DNA from 3 places in the Pantoea sp. BRR-3P genome. Region 1 is predicted to be linked to each of the others. Evidence: predicted binding sites of a transcription regulator. Region 1 holds the regulator's gene; each other region holds the start of a gene.
What was found. The regulator LexA, encoded in region 1, represses DNA repair genes until DNA is damaged. The targets are predictions, from matches to a motif close to TNCTGTATGTACATACAGNA.
Positions count from the first base shown of each region.

Region 2: a site for LexA is predicted at 2,016-2,035, ahead of uvrB (excinuclease ABC subunit UvrB). Genes of this name have one in related genera too.
Region 3: a site for LexA is predicted at 3,261-3,280, ahead of AAGR08_RS12070 (DNA translocase FtsK 4TM domain-containing protein). Genes of this name have one in related genera too.

Region 1 is NZ_CP155066.1:3,691,268-3,695,693, forward strand. Features, by position in the region: gene zur (zinc uptake transcriptional repressor Zur) at 1-12, shown strand, start outside; gene AAGR08_RS17105 (CsbD family protein) at 84-296, opposite strand; gene dinF (MATE family efflux transporter DinF) at 461-1,783, opposite strand; gene lexA (transcriptional repressor LexA) at 1,918-2,532, opposite strand; gene AAGR08_RS17120 (diacylglycerol kinase) at 2,638-3,006, opposite strand; gene plsB (glycerol-3-phosphate 1-O-acyltransferase PlsB) at 3,134-4,426, shown strand, end outside.
Region 2 is NZ_CP155066.1:2,756,323-2,760,748, reverse strand. Features, by position in the region: gene bioD (dethiobiotin synthase) at 1-371, shown strand, start outside; gene AAGR08_RS12815 (ATP-binding cassette domain-containing protein) at 495-1,211, opposite strand; gene uvrB (excinuclease ABC subunit UvrB) at 2,115-4,136, shown strand; gene yvcK (uridine diphosphate-N-acetylglucosamine-binding protein YvcK) at 4,223-4,426, opposite strand, start outside.
Region 3 is NZ_CP155066.1:2,593,500-2,597,925, forward strand. Features, by position in the region: gene AAGR08_RS12070 (DNA translocase FtsK 4TM domain-containing protein) at 1-3,199, opposite strand, end outside; gene lrp (leucine-responsive transcriptional regulator Lrp) at 3,319-3,813, opposite strand; gene trxB (thioredoxin-disulfide reductase) at 4,333-4,426, shown strand, end outside.

The sequences.
Region 1 (4,426 bases):
AGAAAGGCTTAATTGGCACTTCCTTGTGCCGACCCGATCATAATGATCGGTGGGTAGGAGCATCGTCCTTAATAAGACGTCGATTACCAGCGGTAATCTTTGTTGTGGCTTTCCCAGTCTTTCACTTCGGTCTCTGCCTGATCTTTCGCATAACCGTAGCGTTCCTGGATTTTACCGACAAGCTGATCGCGTTTACCTTCGATCACGGTCATATCATCATCCGTAAGCTTGCCCCACTTCTCCTTCACTTTCCCTTTGAACTGCTTCCAGTTTCCACCAGCTTCGTCTTTATTCATAATAATCCTCCACTTCATCCTGAGTGAGACGGATACATTCTCTGTATATCAAAGAACATACCCACACGATGCGCTATTCATCTGCGCCGTATGAGTTAATTATAGTTGCCGCTTCGAAGTTTGCAGGAAATTACAGATTAATCTGTAGGTTACGCTTCGCTTATTCAGGCATTAAACCAGCTGTGGCGCTGCCAATGACCGCGCCACATCAGCCACAGCGTCACCCCTCGTAGCGCCAGGAATACCGTTATCGCCAGCCATAAACCGTGGTTACCAAGCCAGGGCAATGTTAGCAGCGTCAGGCCATAACCCATGGCGGCTATCATCATGCTATTACGCATCTCACGACCACGCGTCGCACCAATAAACATGCCATCCAGCAGATAACACCAGACGCCTATCAACGGCAATATCACCTGCCAGATGAGATATCTGTCGGCCATTTCACGCAACGCTTCCAGTGATGTCAGCATGGCCACAATCTGCGGCCCCGTGAACGCATAAATCAGGGCAAATAATGCGGCGACAAAACAGGCCTGACGGCAGGCCGCGTGCCAGATAAGTATTAATCGACTGCGATCTTTCGCGCCTACCGCTTCACCCGAGCAGGCTTCAACCGCATAAGCAAAGCCATCTAGCGCGTAGGCGGTAAAAGTGAGGAACATCAGCAATACGGCATTAACCGCCACCACATCAGGACCAATGCGCGCCCCCAGAATGGTCAGGGATGCAAAGCAGATTTGAAGCATTAATGAGCGCAGCATGATGTCGCGATTAAGACGGAACAACCGCGCGGCATCGCCACGCCAGCTGCTTTTTAGTAGAGCGAAATGAATACCGCGCAGTTTGAGTACGCGCGCCACCATCCACAAACCTACTCCCAGCGTGACATATTCAGCCAGCGCCGTTGCCGCCGCTGCACCGGCCACTCCCCAATGCAGCTGAAGGACAAATAAAAGGTCGAGCAGGATATTCACCAGATTCCCGACGATAAGCAATACCATCGGCGCACGCGCATACTGCACGCCTAACAGCCAACCAAGAATAACCAGATTAGCCAAGGTGGCGGGCGCGCTAAGCCAGCGAATCTCAATGAAAATTTTGGCCTGCTGCTGCACTTCTGGGCTGCCGCCCATTAATGCGGCTGCCAAACTGCTTACCGGCGTTCGCAGCACCATAAATAGCAAACCAAAAACCAAAGCAATCAACAGCGGTTGGGTCAGGGCGCGTGCCAGCGCCGTTTTGTCATTGGCACCAAACGCCTGCGCGGTAAGGCCAGTGGTACTCATGCGCAGAAACAGCAAGAGCATAAAGAGAAAACTGGTTGCCGTGGTACCCACGGCGACGCCCCCAAGATAAATCGGGCTATCGAGATGACCAATAACGGCAGTATCCACCACGCCCAACAATGGAACGGTGATGTTAGAGAGGATCATCGGCAGCGCCAGCCGCCAAAGCGCTTTATCTGAAGGGGAAAACAGCTGCATCAGCCCATTCCGTTATTTGCGGTAACCAGCGTGATTGCGCCCGACAGTGCCGCAGAAAATGTCAAAAAGAAGAAACTAGCAGACTGCGGCCAGCGCAGCATACGCCGCCGCAGTAGGAGGGAATCAGGAACGAATCAGAGCCATTCGCCGTTACGCACGATCCCAACGGCCAGGCCTTCAACGGTCAGTGATTGCTCGCGGGTATCTACCACAATCGGTTGGAAATCGTTATTTTCCGGCAGAAGATGGACAATCGCGCCCTGCTTTTTCCAGCGTTTGACCGTGACTTCGTCATCAATGCGCGCTACGACCACCTGTCCGTTACGCACTTCCTGCGTTTTATGCACCGCCAGCAAGTCACCATCCATAATACCGATGTCTTTCATCGACATACCGCTCACACGCAGCAGGAAATCCGCGCTGGGTTTGAACAGGTTTGCATCCACCTGATAGTGCGCTTCAATATGCTCCTGTGCCAGCAGCGGCTCGCCCGCAGCGACACGGCCAATTAATGGCAAGCCTTCGCTCGGCTCTTCTTCCATTAATAAGCGAATCCCGCGCGATGCGCCGGAAACAATTTCAATTACGCCTTTACGCGCCAGCGCTTTCAGATGCTCTTCAGCAGCATTGGGCGAGCGAAATCCCAGTTGCGCAGCAATTTCCGCACGCGTTGGCGGCATGCCCGTCTGGTTAATATGGTCGCGAATCAGGTCATAGACCTGTTGCTGCCGTGCAGTTAACGCTTTCATCCCGCCCCCTGGTTGTTTATACAGTCGCTGTGAGTATATACAGGTATTGGCGAAATGAAAACCGTAACAGAGGGAAAAATCAGCGGTTTGATGAATCTGGAATGGCTATCTCAAATGCGTCCAGAGCAGCACGATCCAAACAAAAAGAGCCAGTAAGATAGTCAGCAATACCGCAGCCGAGCCCATATCTTTGGCGCGCCCTGATAAGGGATGTTGCTCCTGGCCAATGCGGTCAACGACGGATTCAATGGCACTATTAAGGATTTCGACAATGACAATCAGTACCACGGAGCCAATCATCAGCACGCGGGAAATGGCGTCTACATCCAGCCAACAGGCCACGATAATCGCCACCAGCGCGGCTATCGCTTCCTGGCGGAATGCCGCCTCGTGCTGCCATGCGGCACGCAGCCCCTGCCAGGAATAACCGGCTGCTTTCACTATTCTTACAATACCGGTGACGTTATTTGCCATGTTTATGGAACCCTTGATCTATTTTGACGTCAATGTGTGGGCAGTATGAGGTGGCAGAGCCACAGATCTTCGCTGCACTTTCTGGTATGCTTGCCGCGCTTTGCTAACAAGAGGCTTTAAGTTGTCTATGTCAGGTTGGCGTAAACTCTATTACAAATTATTGAATTTACCACTCTCTATTTTGGTAAAAAGTAAGGTCATTCCGACCGATCCTATCTCTGAACACGGAATCGATCCGACACGTCCAGTGATGTATGTTTTGCCTTATGATTCAAAGGCTGACTTGCTCACACTTCGTGCACAATGTCTGAAACACGATTTGCCCGATCCGCTGGCTCCGCTAGAGATCGATGGCACCTTGCTGCCGCGCCACGTGTTTATTCACGATGGCCCACGCGTTATTCCCTATTTCGTGGCCAATCCCGAATCGGTAAAGCTGTTCCACGATTATCTGGATTTACACCGCAGCAACCCGCAGCTCGATGTACAAATGTTGCCGGTCGCGGTGATGTTTGGCCGCGCGCCGGGACGTGAAACATCAGGTGAATCCACACCCCATCTGCGCGTTCTGAATGGCGTACAGAAATTCTTCGCCATTTTGTGGCACGGTCGCGATAGCTTTGTCCGCTTCTCGCAAACCGTTTCGTTACGTCAGATGGCGACCGAACACGGCACTGATAAGTCGATTGCACAGAAGCTGGCGCGTGTCGCGCGCATTCATTTTGCTCGCCAGCGTCTGGCCGCGGTGGGTCCACGTCTGCCTGCACGCCAGGATCTCTTCAACAAGCTATTGCAATCCAAGGCGATTGAAAAAGCGGTAGAAGATGAGGCGCGCAGCAAAAAGATCTCACATGAGAAAGCCCAGCAGAACGCCGTCGAAATGATGGAAGAAGTGGCGGCAAACTTCTCCTACGAAGCGATTAAAGTGACTGACCGCGTGATGGGCTGGCTGTGGAGCCGGCTGTATCAAGGCATCAACGTTCACGGTGGCGAGCGCGTACGTCAGCTGGCGCAGGATGGACATGAGATTGTTTATGTGCCCTGCCACCGCAGCCATATGGACTATTTGTTGCTTTCCTACGTGCTATATCATCAAGGCCTGGTGCCGCCGCACATTGCTGCAGGTATCAACCTGAACTTTTGGCCTGCGGGCCCGATTTTCCGTCGTCTTGGCGCGTTCTTTATTCGTCGTACCTTCAAGGGCAATAAACTTTATTCCACCGTGTTCCGTGAATATCTCGGCGAGCTGTTTAGCCGTGGTTACTCGGTGGAATATTTTGTGGAAGGCGGGCGCTCGCGTACCGGTAGATTGTTGGATCCGAAAACCGGCACGCTATCAATGACGCTGCAAGCCATGCTGCGCGGCGGCAGCCGTCCCATCACTTTCGTGCCAATTTATATTGGTTATGAGCACGTGATG
Region 2 (4,426 bases), 930 kb from region 1:
GCTTACGTGTGCTTGAGCAGCAGGCGGAATGGGTGTTAGTGGAGGGGGCGGGCGGCTGGTTCACGCCGCTATCGGACACGCAGACCTATGCAGATTGGGTTGAAGCCGAGCAGCTACCCGTAATTCTGGTCGTGGGCGTAAAGTTAGGCTGCATCAACCATGCGCTGCTTACCGCCGAAGCGGTGAAAGCGCGAGGTTTATGCCTGGCGGGCTGGATTGCCAATGATATCCAGCCGCCGGGCAAACGCCATCAGGAATATATGGCCACGCTGCGTCAGCGCATTGACGCGCCGTTCCTCGGTGAGATCCCGCACCTCAGCGATGAGGCGCAGCAAGGCGATTGTGGGCGCTATTTGACACTGCCGCAATAATCCAGGTCGCCATGAATGGCGACCCTACGATGCCAGATGCCGTTTTATACGGTCGCCATGAATGGCGACCCTACGATGCCAGATGTCGTTTTGTACGGTCGCCATTCATGGCGACCTGGCTATCTACGTCACCGTTAACCACTTATTGACGGTGATGTCATCCAACTGCGCCATTTTGCCGTGCGCCACGTTGCGTCCACGATGCAGCAGCAGAAAATAGTCGGCAACGCGGCGGATGAATGACACGTGCTGCTCCAGCAACAGAATCGTCAGACCGTATTCGCGGTTAAGCCGTCGGATAAGATTGCCCATCTCCTCTTCCAGCCACGGCGACATGCCTTCCGTTGGTTCATCGAGAATCACCAGCTTGGGTTGCAGCACCAATGCGCGCGCCAGGGCCAAATGCTGCTGTTGCTCCATCGGCAGTTCGCCGCTGCGCTGGTGGCGCATCGAATAGAGCGCCGGAAACAGATCAAAGACCATTTCCGGAATCGCACGGCTGCGATCGTCCTGCGCTGCCATTAGGGCAATCAGCAGGTTATCTTCCACGCTCATCTGCGAGAAAATGTGCCGCCCCTGCGGGACATAACCAATCCCGGTGCGGGCACGCATCTCGGCCGGTTGCAGCAGTAAATCCTCCGGCGGCGAGCCATCTTCTTGCCAGGTCATCGAGCCGCTGTTGATCGGCAAGCGGCCCATAATGCAATTAACCAACGTGGTTTTACCCATGCCTGGGCTGCCTAACACGCCGGTACAGGTACCCGGCGGCAGATCGAGATCCACATCCCACAGGATGTGATTTTGACCGTAAAACTGATTCACCGAACGTAAACTCAGCATCTGACATACTCCTTCCAGATTATTAGCCTGAATGCTCCCGCTCTGTGTCGTCTGGCATACAGTCGTGCACGATTGATGGACACCGCTGTCGTCGGCAAAAGCCGAGGAGGACGCGTTACTCCCTGGCTTTAAACACTGCAATTCCCAGGCCAGGTTGGAAATAGAAACCGAGCAGCGCCTAAAAACGGCAAAATCAAGGTTTAAAAGTTGAGAAATGCTTAACAATTCCATGCGGTGACAAACCGGCTGCACTTCGACAGTGCTGATGGCTTAACGTTTCTGGTGCATATGATCGTTCGTAAGGCAATAACTTAGGAAAAAGTGGTATTAAAAAGGCGCGTTTCCCCTTCACAATGGGGGAGCAGAGAGGAGAAAAAGGGAGTTAAGGCTATCCGACAGGTGAGAAAAAAAAGACGAAAAAAATTTTTTTTGCCCTGAAGACGACCTGCAAGAAAATTATACACAGCTGATGGGCTTTGGGCTGGATTCACTTATCCACCATTACTGTGGATAACCTTGTGCATTAGCGACTGAAAACCGGGCGCAAGCGAGTAAATTCGCGGCCTTCATACATTATGATGAGAATCTGGGCTTTTAGGTGTAATTCAATTAAAACAGCAGGTTAGTTAAAATCAAGCATGCGATTTATCTGCCTTGTCATCGGACTGCAATTTAATGACACTCTCTTGACAAATGTTAAAAGCATCCTCGCTCTGGGGATAACATTGCGCAACAAGCATTTGCCTCATGCCGCTTAAAATGCACGGAAGAAATTTCCCTGCAGGAACGATTATCGTGCAACGGTACTGTGATTATGTCCAGTATTTTTTTCTGGCAAATTCGCCACAGCAGAGTAGAATTAGCAGCCTGCCCGCCGTCTTCATCTGCTGGAACCGCTAAAACATGAGCAAAGCCTTTAAACTCAACTCCGCTTTCAAGCCTTCAGGCGACCAACCTGAGGCCATTCGCCGCCTGGAAGAGGGGCTGGAGGATGGACTCGCCCATCAAACGCTGTTGGGCGTAACCGGTTCAGGTAAAACGTTTACCGTTGCCAATGTGATTGCGGATCTCAATCGCCCGACGATGGTTTTGGCACCGAACAAAACATTGGCGGCGCAGCTGTACGGCGAGATGAAAGAGTTCTTCCCGGACAATGCGGTGGAGTTTTTCGTCTCTTACTACGATTACTATCAGCCTGAAGCCTATGTTCCCAGCTCCGACACTTTTATCGAAAAAGATGCCTCGGTGAACGAGCACATTGAACAGATGCGTCTCTCGGCGACCAAAGCGCTGCTGGAGCGTCGTGATGTGATCGTAGTGGCGTCGGTTTCCGCTATTTACGGTCTGGGCGATCCCGATCTCTATTTGAAAATGATGCTGCACTTAACGCGCGGCATGATTATCGACCAGCGCAGCATTCTGCGTCGTCTGGCAGAGCTGCAATATACCCGTAACGATCAGGCTTTCCAGCGCGGCACCTTCCGCGTGCGTGGGGAAGTGATCGATGTGTTCCCGGCCGAATCAGACGACATTGCGCTGCGTATTGAGCTGTTTGATGAAGAAGTTGAGCGGCTGTCGCTGTTTGATCCGCTTACCGGGCAGATTGACTCGGTGATCCCGCGTTTTACCGTTTATCCTAAAACGCACTATGTCACGCCGCGCGAGCGTATTCTGCAGGCGATGGAAGATATCAAAGTTGAACTGGTGGACCGCCGCAAGGTGCTGCTGGAGAACAATAAGCTGCTGGAAGAGCAGCGTATTTCTCAGCGTACCCAGTTCGACCTCGAAATGATGAACGAGCTGGGCTACTGCTCCGGTATTGAAAACTACTCACGCTATCTGTCCGGTCGCGGACCGGGCGAGCCGCCGCCAACCTTATTTGATTATCTGCCGGCTGACGGTTTGCTGGTGGTTGACGAATCGCACGTGACGATCCCGCAAATTGGCGGTATGTACCGCGGTGACCGCGCGCGTAAAGAGACGCTGGTGGAGTATGGCTTCCGCTTACCGTCGGCGCTGGATAACCGCCCGATGAAGTTTGAAGAGTTTGAGGCGTCCGCGCCGCAAACCATTTATGTGTCGGCCACGCCCGGCAATTACGAGCTGGAAAAATCAGGCAGCGAAGTGATCGATCAGCTGGTGCGTCCAACCGGCCTGCTTGATCCGATCCTCGAAGTGCGACCGGTCGCGACCCAGGTCGACGATTTGTTGTCGGAAATCCGCAAGCGTGTCGAGATTAATGAGCGCGTGCTGGTTACCGTTTTGACCAAGCGTATGGCAGAAGATCTCACCGAATACCTTGTGGAACACGGTGAGAAGGTGCGCTATCTGCATTCGGATATCGATACCGTAGAACGTATGGAAATCATCCGCGATTTACGCCTTGGCGAGTTTGATGTGTTGGTGGGCATCAACTTGCTGCGTGAAGGCTTGGATATGCCGGAAGTGTCGCTGGTGGCGATTCTCGATGCCGACAAAGAAGGTTTCCTGCGCTCTGAGCGTTCACTGATTCAAACCATTGGTCGCGCCGCGCGTAATATCAATGGGCGCGCGATTCTCTACGCCGATAAAATCACGCCATCAATGGAACGCGCGATGGGTGAAACGGAACGTCGTCGCGAGAAGCAGCAAAAATATAACGAAGAGAATGGCATTGTGCCGCAGGGGCTCAATAAGAAGATCACCGATATTCTTGAGCTGGGCAAAAACGTGGTTAAAACGCGCGGTAAAGGTAAAACCGCATCGCGCACTGCGGCAGAGGCGGAAGCCAACTATATGGCGCTTACGCCACAGGCGATGCAAAAGAAAATTCACGAGCTGGAAGGGCAGATGCAGCAGCACGCGCAGAATCTGGAGTTTGAAGAGGCTGCCAGCGTGCGCGATCAGTTGCATCAATTGCGCGAGCTGTTTATTGCGGCTTCGTGATCGTGGTATCCAGGTCGCCATGAATGACGACCCTACAGGAATTCAGCGTGGTTTTCGTAGGGTGCGCATTCATGCGCACCTGGAAATTAAACGGCCTGAATCGCGTGTTCTAGCGCAATGCGCAGCAGTTGGCGGTCGTGACGGTATTTAATATCGGCGGCTTCCAGCGGTTCGCGAATAATTAAACGATCTTCCACTCCGCTAATATCTGCGGCTGGACTTACCACCACCGCATCAATCACCCGTTTGCCAATGGCTTTCTCCATGATAGCCAGTTTGTCAGCAACATT
Region 3 (4,426 bases), 1.1 Mb from region 1:
ACAGCGGATCTAACTCTTCATCGCCCATCATCCCACCCGCAGCGCCCTCGCTCTCTTCACCGGCGGTGATACTCTCGATGTACTGCGGACGACCACGTGCTTTCCAGTCCTGAACCACTGCATGCACTTCCTGATCGCGTACAAACGCACCGTGCACACGCACAGGCATGGAGGAGTTAGGCGGCATGTAGAGCATGTCACCCATCCCCAACAGTGATTCCGCGCCACCCTGATCAAGAATGGTGCGTGAATCAATCTTACTGGAAACTGTAAAGGCAATACGTGTTGGAATGTTGGCTTTGATCAGACCGGTGATGACGTCAACTGAAGGACGCTGCGTCGCCAGCACCAGGTGAATACCCGCCGCACGCGCTTTCTGTGCCAGACGAGCAATCAACTCCTCGACTTTCTTACCCACGGCCATCATCAGATCGGCAAATTCATCGACCAACACCACAATGTACGGCAGTTTTTCCAGTACCGGTGGCGTGGTATCCATACTATCGCCCGGCTTCCAGAATGGATCGGGGATTGGTCGGCCCATCGCTGCAGCTTGCTCAATCTTTTCGTTGTAACCCGCAAGGTTACGCACGCCCAATGCTGACATCAGCTTATAGCGACGCTCCATCTCACCTACACTCCAGCGCAGCGCATTCGCCGCATCTTTCATATCGGTAACGACTTCGGTCAGCAGATGCGGAATGCCTTCATAGACTGACAACTCCAGCATTTTGGGGTCGATCATGATAAAGCGCACCTCTTCCGGGGTAGCTTTATACAACATACTGATGATCATGGTGTTAACGCCCACTGATTTACCGGAACCGGTAGTACCAGCAACCAGTAAGTGAGGCATTTTCGCCAAATCAGCCACGACCGGCTGGCCAGCGATGTCTTTACCCAACACCACCGCAAGCGGAGAAGGATTTTCACGGAACTTAGGGCAATCCAGCACTTCGCGCAGATAAACGGTTTGACGATGTTTATTAGGTAACTCAAGCCCAACGTAAGGTTTACCGGGGATCACTTCCACTACGCGTACTGCGACGGCAGAGAGTGAGCGGGCCAGGTCTCGCGACAGATTTGAGATGCGTGAAGCCTTAACGCCCGGCGCCAAATCGAGTTCGAAACGGGTAATAACTGGGCCCGGTGAAATACCAACGACTTCGGCCTTCACACGATAATCGGCCAGTCGCGCTTCAACCAAACGCGCCGTTTGCTCGAGCGCAAACATATCAACGGGTTCTTCCTCTGATGGCGGCGGCGTGAGCAAATCCAATGTTGGCAGCGGCGTAGACGGTCTTTCCAGCGGCTGCTCATGGCGAACCAGGAACGGGTGGAACAAACTGTCCTGAACCGGCGCGGCAGGTTTTACGGGGGCCGCCGGCGCAGAATACGCTTCCTGCTCGGGCGAAGACCAGGGGCTGCTTTCTTCACTCAATGAAGGCATCGGTTTAGGTTGTGACGGCTCAGGTTGCTGCCAATGCGCTGGCTCTTCAGCCTCTGGAGCTGCAGAAAGCGTGAACAGCGGCTCGCTTGGGCTATCATCAACCAAATCTTTCATTGGTGAGAAATCAAAGGCAGAAGACGTATCCAGATTAAAGACTGGAGTCTCCTTTTCCGCAGGTTCGTTATAGCGTTGCTGCTGCTGATCGGCAAACTGACGAGCAAGTTGCGCTTGCTGCAACGCATCTTCATCTTCGGGCTCAGCCACATTCTGCCAGCTTTCACCATAACGATTCTGCTGCTGAGACTGGAAGGCCTCACGCAATTGCGCTTCCTGTAACGCAACATCATCCTCATGCGACGTCGCGCTATAGCTGGCCGTCACCTCAGGCTGCTGCTGTTCAGCTTCTTTTGCCTGCTCTTCCGCCATACGTTGTGAAGGCAGCTTAATACCATACGACGCCAATTCACGACGCGTTGGTAATTTGACTTTGTTCGGACGCGGCAATTCTGGGCCAATGCCCTGCTTCACTTGCGGGTTGTAATCACGCTCGGGCACGATATCAAATGCTGGCGAGTAGGCCGAAGTTGATGACGCCGTTTTTATCGCCCCCGCGGCCAATGATGCGGCAGCGGCGGTATTTAATGGCGCTGAAGACGGGGCTGCATCCTGCCAGTTTCCCATGCTTGGGCCTTCGTCATCCTCTGCAGGTGAAAAGGGTGAAGGCACCGGTTCATTTGGCACTTCGAAGCGATAACGCGGTGTCGAGGATTGCACGACCGGTTCCGGTGTCGCAGTAACGGGCTCGGGAGCAAAAGTCGACGCTGGCACGGGTTCAACAGAACGTGGTACAGGCGCAGGTTCTACGGACGCGCTGTTCCCTGGCTGCGCGGCTGCTGGCGCTTGTTGTGCGGCTTGCGTGGTGACAGCAATTGCAGCGGCAGTTGCGGCACTGGCTTTGGCCAGCAGCGGATCATCACCTAAAGCTTCTGTAACGGGTTCGCTAATTTTGCGGGGTTTCGCCAACAATACATCATCGTCTGCGCTTTCAAACTGAGCTGCAGGCAATGAAACCGGCACATCATCAGACTGCTCCTCGTCGTCATACTCCTCTTCCTGCCACGGTTCTTCATGTCGTGAGCGATTACTGGCAAACGTCAGAACGCCCATCACGACACCGCCGATTCTTTCAGCGATAGTCAGCCAGGACCAACCGGTATACAGCGTGATGCCTGCCGCCCATACACACAGCAGCGTCAGCGTGCCGCCCGCTGAACTAAACCAAGGTGCCATGGCATTGCTTACCAGGCTGCCAATAACGCCGCCTGAGGCAAAATACCAGATGTCATCGACGTTCAGCGCAGCAAGACCGCAAGTCGTCACGACTAATGCCAGCACACCAATCAGGCGCAGACCAACGGCAAAGTAGTCGATGTAATCCTGGCGGTCACGCTGACGGAAAGTGATCCAACAAAGACCAATAATGACCGGAGGAATGGCGTAGGCCATCACGCCGAAAATGAATAACAGCGTATCTGCCAGCCATGCGCCGACGCTGCCACCCAGATTATGGATGGGCTCGTGCCATGCGGTTTGTGACCAGCTTGGATCTGAAGGGTTAAAACTAACCAGCGACACCATCAAATAGATGGCGAACAAGGCCACAAGAATGAGCAACGCTTCCAGTAGACGACGTCCACTGCTCAGCGGTTGTAACGAAACATCTTTATCTTCTGTATATTCCTGGCTCAAGAGAACTCTCCAGGTGCCTGTAAATTAAGAAGGCAACAACGTCGGGCATGCCCGACGCTGGTCCTGTATGAATTCACAGGAGTGTACCGAAATCCTGCAAGCTTTGCACCTGCCCTGCACTACCGGGTTTTGATCACCAGACGATTGCTCTGTTTGACCTCTTCCATCACCACGTAGGTACGGGTGTCGTTTACGCCCGGCAGGCGTAGCAAGGTTTCGCCCAGCAGCTTACGATAGGCGGACATATCAGGTACGCGCGTTTTCAGCAGGTAGTCAAAGTCACCTGAAACCAGGTGACACTCTTGAGTTTCCTCAAGTTTTTGCACTGCGGCGTTAAATTGTTCAAACACATCAGGCGCGCCACGATTCAGAGTAATCTCAACGAATACCAGCAGTGAAGCGTCCAGATAATGTGGGTTGAGCTGAGCGGTGTAACCCAGAATGAAGCCCTGACGCTCCAGGCGACGCACGCGCTCAAGACAAGGTGTCGGCGATAATCCAACCCGTTTCGATAGCTCGACATTGGAAATACGACCGTCTTTCTGCAGCTCATTCAGAATATTTCTGTCGATACGATCTAAATCTTTTCCGGGGCGTTTCTTATTGTCTACCATTATTATTGTCTCTCTTAATTCCTTCCCTTTACCTGCCACACCCTGAAAACGCTCATTGTTCAGGGCCTTACTGAAGTGAAGACATTAAGCCTGTGCAGTGATGCATCCATCCGTATGACGCATGTTGTCTGTCCACACCATGCGTCATTACCAATGTCAGGCTGAGTTTATTCGGCTAAAAAGCCCAAAACAGAAAGGAAATTCTGTTTCGAATCGCTAAATATTCTCTGCTTCTCCCAATGTTTTCGCAAAAGCGCAGGCGATTGTCAAAGTAAAACATCCAAATTCAGTACAAGATGCCAGATAGAGATCTGGGTTGCTGTTTTTAAATGAGAATTTTTATGCTGCTGCACCACTAATTGCCGAGCATTGCCCCCTTTTAGCGCAACGCGCGTGCAGAATCTCCGCTCATCGTCTACGCCATTTGCAGTGATTGTTAACAAAATTGCTGAAACCTTTTTTTGCAGCGTTAATTTCCCTACAATCAAAAACTATGTTGTCAAAAATATTGAGGAACGTATGAGTACGGCCAAACACAGTAAGCTGCTCATTCTGGGCTCCGGTCCTGCCGGTTATACCGCTGCGGTTTATGCAGCGCGCGCTAATCTGAACC